DNA from 3 places in the Klebsiella sp. PK18 genome. Region 2 is predicted to be linked to each of the others. Evidence: predicted binding sites of a transcription regulator. Region 2 holds the regulator's gene; each other region holds the start of a gene.
What was found. Region 2 encodes ArgR, which controls arginine synthesis, uptake and breakdown. Its sites were predicted from a motif close to ANTGAATAAAAATACANT; they were not measured.
Positions count from the first base shown of each region.

Region 1: argA (amino-acid N-acetyltransferase) is a predicted target of ArgR. The motif match lies at 900-917, and genes of this name have one in related genera.
Region 3: argC (N-acetyl-gamma-glutamyl-phosphate reductase) is a predicted target of ArgR. The motif match lies at 834-851, and genes of this name have one in related genera.

Region 1 covers NZ_CM173493.1:925,405-927,608, forward strand. The annotation lists gene argA (amino-acid N-acetyltransferase) at 1-867, opposite strand, end outside; gene amiC (N-acetylmuramoyl-L-alanine amidase AmiC) at 1,095-2,204, shown strand, end outside.
Region 2 covers NZ_CM173493.1:502,181-504,384, reverse strand. The annotation lists gene mdh (malate dehydrogenase) at 1-194, opposite strand, end outside; gene argR (transcriptional regulator ArgR) at 609-1,079, shown strand; gene yhcN (peroxide/acid stress response protein YhcN) at 1,453-1,716, shown strand; gene yhcN-B (DUF1471 family stress response protein YhcN-B) at 1,815-2,081, shown strand; gene AC3EMD_RS02440 (alpha/beta hydrolase) at 2,193-2,204, opposite strand, start outside.
Region 3 covers NZ_CM173493.1:5,473,370-5,475,573, reverse strand. The annotation lists gene argE (acetylornithine deacetylase) at 1-786, opposite strand, end outside; gene argC (N-acetyl-gamma-glutamyl-phosphate reductase) at 900-1,904, shown strand; gene argB (acetylglutamate kinase) at 1,911-2,204, shown strand, end outside.

The sequences.
Region 1 (2,204 bases), 420 kb from region 2:
CTGGGTGCCGATGCCGTCGCGTGAGAACAGCTCCTGCAGCAGCGCGCCATTTTCCTGATAGCTGATCAGGTGGCAGCGCCGCACGCCGCTGCGGCAGGCCTTCACGGCCCCGCGCAGGAAGCGCACGGTGCCGGAGTTATAATCTTCGTCCGCTTCCAGCTCTTCGACGCGGGCCTGCGCCTCATTAGGGAACAGTTCGGAGACGATTTCCCCGGCCTGGTTGTAAACCCCTTGCGACGAACAGAAGCCGATCATTTTCTCCGCCTTCAGCTTGATGGCCAGCTGGGTGGCGATCTCTTCCGAAGTCAGGTTAAAGCTCTCGCCGGTGACCGACACCGCGACCGGCCCCATCAGGACAATGGCGCCGCTGTCGAGCTGACGATGAATCGCCTCTTCGTCAATGCGGCGAATGCGTCCGCTGTGGCAATAATCGACGCCGTCATCGACGCCCAGCGGCTGGGCGATGATAAAGTTGCCGCTGACAACGTTGATATGGGCCCCCTGCAGCGGGGTATTGTTGAGGCTCATCGACAGGCGGGCGGTGATCTCCAGCTGCAGCATCCCCGCCGCCTGCTTAACCAGCTCAAGCGTTTTAGCGTCAGTCACTCGCGTCTGCTTGTGATAGACCGGCTCGTGGTGGTGCTCGGCGAGGTTAGCGTCAATCTGCGGGCGGGCGCCATAGACCACGACCAGGCGAATGCCCAGGCTATGCAATAATCCTATGTCATTGACAATATTTGAGAAATTTTCATGCTCAATGGCTTCGCCGCCCAGCATGATGACAAACGTTTTTCCCCGATGGGCATTAATATAGGGAACAGAATGGCGGAATCCTTCTACCAGTTCAGTGCGACGTTCCTTCACCATGACAAACCCTCAATGCATGATTATTCGTAATTATTGTATTTTTATTCTGTTTTGCTGTTAAACGCAAGTGCCAATTTTAGGCTAAGCCACGAAAAACATGTGACCCGGCGCAGGGTGTCAATGAATGTTTACCCTTTTATAGATGACAGGTTATATGCCTTTCGTTAAAGTTTCTGGTCAATCTGTTTGTTTTGGGTACAAATGCGTTTTTATTGCTTGGGAGTGGCATGTCGGGAAACAACTCTGGATTAAGCCGTCGCCGTCTGCTGCAGGGCGCGGGCGCCATGTGGTTAATGAGCGTGAGCCCTGTGGGGCTGGCTGCCGATGCGCGGGTGGTCGCTGTTCGCGTCTGGCCAGCATCGACCTACACGCGCGTCACGGTAGAATCGAATCATGTGCTGAAATACCGGCAGTTTGCCCTCAGTAACCCGGAGCGGGTGGTGGTGGATCTGGAAGGGGTTAACCTGAACTCTGTGCTGAAGGGCATGGGGGGGCAGATCCGCGATGACGACCCCTTTATTCAGTCCGCTCGCGTGGGCCAGTTTGATCCGCAAACCGTGCGCATGGTTTTTGAGCTCAAGCAGAACGTTAAGCCGCAGCTGTTTGCCCTCGCGCCGGTGGCCGGCTTTAAAGAGCGTCTGGTGATGGACCTCTACCCCGCCAACGCCACCGATGTTCAGGATCCGCTGCTGGCGCTGCTCGAGGATTACAACAAAGGCGATCTGGAGCGTCAGGTGCCGCCGGCGCAAAGCGGACCGCAGCCGGGCAAAGCCGGGCGTGACCGGCCGATTGTCATTATGCTCGATCCCGGACACGGCGGCGAAGACTCCGGCGCCGTGGGGAAGTATCGCACCCGCGAGAAAGATGTGGTGCTGCAGATTGCCCGCCGCCTCCGGGCGCTGATCGACAAAGAAGGCAATATGAAGGCCTATATGACCCGCAACGAAGACGTGTTTATCCCGTTGAAGGTGCGTGTCGCCAAGGCGCAGAAGCAGCGCGCCGACCTGTTCGTGTCGATTCACGCCGACGCCTTTACCAGCCGCCAGCCCAGCGGTTCCTCAGTGTTTGCCCTCTCTACCAGGGGGGCCACCAGTACCGCGGCAAAATATCTCGCCCAGACGCAGAATGCCTCGGATCTGATCGGTGGGGTCAGCAAGAGCGGCGACCGCTATGTCGACCACACCATGTTCGATATGGTGCAGTCCCTGACCATCGCCGACAGCCTCAAATTTGGCAAGGTGGTGCTGGAGAAAATGGGCAATATCAATAACCTGCACAAGAATCGGGTAGAGCAGGCGGGCTTTGCGGTGCTGAAGGCGCCGGATATCCCCTCCATT
Region 2 (2,204 bases):
GGGGTAGCATCTTCACCGGAAAATCCTTTAATTTTTACATCTGTGGGGATATGACTTAGATCTACCGCCACGCCCGGCGTAACCGGAGCGATGTCGTACAACGAGAGCTCTGAACCTGAAGGCAGTTGGGTCTTAAGTAGTAGGGCAAGCGCCTGGCCGATACCACCGGCGGCGCCAAGGACTGCAACTTTCATCCTAAACTCCTTATTATGGTTAATTTAGTCTTTCGTTATTCCGTCGCCTGGACCTTAATTCACAAGATGAACAATTACAATGATTATGGCTGAAGAATGCATTATTGTGCGTAGCAATAGAACAGCGGCGCACTTTATGCTTCCTGACTGACCATCCAGCAAAGCGAAGTACCGGATCGACTGTTGGTTACAATACACCCAGCCAGTTGCGCAAAACAACACCAACTCAATAACATTTCATTTACTTTTACATGGCTTTAAGCGTTGTGATGTGAACATGTTCCTTATATGGTTTTTTTGCTAAAATATGCCCCCTTCATAACATTATTGACCTATCCCGTTGCGGATTATTTGCATAAAAATTCACGGTTATGCATAATGATGTTGTTTTTACCACCATAATCTGGGTGACTTATGCGAAGTTCGGCAAAACAAGAAGAACTGGTTAAAGCGTTTAAAGCGCTGCTTAAAGAAGAAAAATTCAGCTCGCAGGGTGAGATCGTCCAGGCGCTGCAGGAAGAAGGCTTCGAGAATATCAACCAATCGAAGGTCTCCCGCATGCTCACCAAATTTGGCGCGGTTCGTACCCGTAACGCCAAAATGGAAATGGTCTATTGCCTGCCTGCTGAGCTTGGCGTGCCGACCACCTCCAGCCCGCTGAAAAATCTGGTGCTGGATATCGACTATAACGATGCCGTCGTGGTGATTCACACCAGCCCCGGCGCGGCGCAGCTGATTGCCCGTCTTCTCGACTCGCTGGGCAAGGCGGAAGGTATTCTCGGCAGCATCGCCGGGGATGACACCATCTTCACCACCCCTGCGCGCGGCTTTACGGTGAAAGATCTGCACGACGCCATCCTGGTCCTGTTCGAACAGGAACTCTGAGTATTCCCCTCTGGCAATCGTCAGAGGGCGACTCCCCTTTCTTTCTCTCTCACGCCCCTCAATCCAACAATTATTTAACATTTTGTGTGATTTAACGCGTCTATACGTTCTTTTACTTAAGGGAAACGCCTAAAACGCACAAAAGATCAAATTCGCATACCTTTATGATTTTATTAGAAATAAATCTTATCACTGCGGATAAGTTGTCATTTTTAATTCTTATAGGTTATAAAAAGCGCAATTCATTGTAACTATTAACGCGCAAAACAATTAGCATGGTATTAATATTTTTGGTGATTAGTGTATACTTGGTTTTGTGATGAGGGTCACGAAACAAAGACCCTCAACAAAAAGATTCGACGAGGTGAACATCATGAAAATCAAAACCACTGTAGCAGCACTCAGCATCCTGTCCGTCGTGTCGTTTGGCGCTTTTGCCGCTGACGTTATCAACAGCGAGCAAGCCCAGGGCCGCGAGGCCATCGGCACAGTTTCCGTCGGCGCGGTAGCCTCTTCCCCGATGGATATGCATGAAATGCTGAACAAGAAAGCGCAGGAAGAAGGGGCTTCTTCTTATCGCATTATCGAAGCCCGCACTGGCGACCACTGGCATGCCACCGCTGAGCTTTATAAATAAGTTGTAGTTCGTCAACGACTAACCCGACACAGATTCTCTACCGCGGCCTGGGCGCATACATCCCCCGCCGCGGCAAAACAAAGACTGGAGTAAAGATTATGAAACGCGCAATGATCATCGCATCCCTTGGCCTGGCTTCCGTTCTCTCTTTCGGCGCAAGCGCGGCCGTTCAGCAAGTTAACGCTGAACAAGCACAAAACCTGCAGTCCATGGGCACCATCTCCGTATCCCAGGTAGGTAGTGCGCCAATGGACATGCGTCAGGAGCTGGCCGCTAAAGCCGAGAAAGAAGGCGCCAGCAGCTACCGTATTATTGAAGCACGTACCGGCGATAGCTGGCACGCCACCGCTGAGCTGTACAAATAAACCCTCGTCGTCTTATTTCGACGACTTGCCCCCGCCTGCCGGGGGCTTTTTTTTGGTTCATCGCCAGACCCGTCCGAACAATGCGTTCCGCCTCCATAACGGAACAGCGATTTACAGATTGGC
Region 3 (2,204 bases), 640 kb from region 2:
ATCCATATGCAGTTCACAGCAGGCGCAGATGCGGTTTGAGGCATCGCCGCCATGGATAGCGCCCAGGTTGAGGGTTGGGTAAGGGACCGTGAACGCCTCGAAGTGGTAGCGCTCTTTTAGCAGATCGCGCAGCTGCATAATGCGGCCGATGGCGTCGTGCATAAGCTCAATCGCGTTAACTCCGCGTGCCGGATCGCTGGAGTGGCCGGACTGGCCCTGAATACGGATCGCGTTGGACATATGTCCTTTGTGGGCGCGGATCGGCTGCAGGGAGGTGGGCTCGCCGATGATGGCGCAGTCCGGGCGCAGCTGGGTGGTTTCGGCAAAATAGCGCGCGCCGGCCATGCTGGTCTCTTCGTCGGCGGTGGCCAGAATATACAGCGGTTTTTTCAGCGTGGTGACGTCGACATCGCGCAGGGCGTCGAGAATAAAGGCGAAGAAGCCTTTCATGTCAGCCGTGCCGAGGCCGTAGAGCTTGTTATCGTGTTCGGTGAGGGTGAACGGATCCCGCGTCCAGCGGCCATCATCGAATGGCACGGTATCGGTATGCCCGGCGAGCAGCAGGCCGCCGGCGCCGTGTCCGGTGCTGGCCAGCAGGTTGAATTTATGGCGCGTATCCGGCACCGGCTGTATCTCAACATTGAAGCCGAGATCGCGGAACCAGCCTGCCAGCAAATTGATTAAAGACTCATTGCTTTGATCGAGAGCCTCTTCGGTCGCGCTGATGGACGGTGTGGCGATCAACGCGCGGTAAATCTCGATAAAGGGCGGTAAATTGTTTTTCATTGTTGACACACCTTGGGTCGTGATAGTATCAATATTCATGCATTTATTGTGAATAAAAATACAATATCGTTGAGCGTAAGAAAACCCATCGAATGTAAGGAGATGCGCTTCCAATGTTAAATACGCTGATTGTGGGTGCCAGTGGTTATGCCGGCGCAGAGCTGGTGACCTATATCAATCGTCATCCGCATATGAACATAACCGCTTTGACGGTCTCCGCGCAAAGCAATGATGCGGGAAAATTAATTTCCGACCTGCATCCGCAGCTCAAAGGCATTGTCGATATGCCGCTGCAGCCGATGTCCGATATCAGCGAATTCAGCGCTGGCGTGGACGTGGTGTTTCTCGCCACCGCGCACGAAGTGAGTCACGACCTGGCGCCGCAGTTCCTTGCCGCCGGCTGCGTGGTGTTCGATCTTTCCGGTGCCTTCCGCGTTAACGATGGGGCGTTCTACGAAAAATATTACGGTTTCACTCATCAACATCCCGACCTGCTCAAACAGGCGGTGTATGGTCTGGCGGAGTGGAGCGCGGATGCGCTTAAAGAAGCGCAGTTAATCGCGGTGCCTGGCTGCTATCCGACGGCGGCGCAGCTGTCGCTGAAGCCGCTGATTGAGGCCAATCTGCTGGATCTGAACCAGTGGCCGGTGATCAACGCCACCAGCGGGGTGAGCGGCGCGGGTCGTAAGGCCGCGATCGGCAATAGCTTCTGTGAAGTGAGCCTGCAGCCATACGGCATATTTAACCATCGCCATCAGCCGGAGATTGCCAGCCACCTCGGGGCAAAGGTGATTTTTACCCCGCACCTGGGTAATTTTAAGCGCGGCATCCTTGAAACCATTACCTGCCGCCTGAAGCCGGGCGTCGGCCACGCGCAGATCGCAGCGGTTTACCAGCAGGCTTACGCCGATAAACCGCTGGTACGTTTATATGATAAAGGCGTACCCGCATTGAAAAGCGTCGAGGGTCTGCCATTCTGTGATATCGGTTTTGCCGTGCAGGACGACCATCTCATCGTCGTCGCGGCTGAAGATAACCTGCTGAAAGGCGCCGCAGCGCAGGCAGTGCAGTGCGCGAATATTCGTTTCGGCTTCGCTGAGACGCAGTCTCTTATTTAAGGTGTGATGATGAACCCATTAATTATCAAACTCGGCGGCGTATTACTCGATAGCGAAGAGGCGCTGGAGCGCCTGTTTACCGCGCTGGTTAACTACCGTGAAGCGCACCAGCGCCCGCTGATTATCGTCCACGGCGGCGGCTGCGTGGTGGATGAGCTGATGAAGCAGCTTAATCTGCCGGTGAAAAAGAAAAATGGCCTGCGGGTTACGCCTGCCGATCAGATTGACATCATTACCGGCGCGCTGGCGGGAACCGCCAACAAAACGCTGCTGGCATGGGCGAAAAAACATGGTATTTCC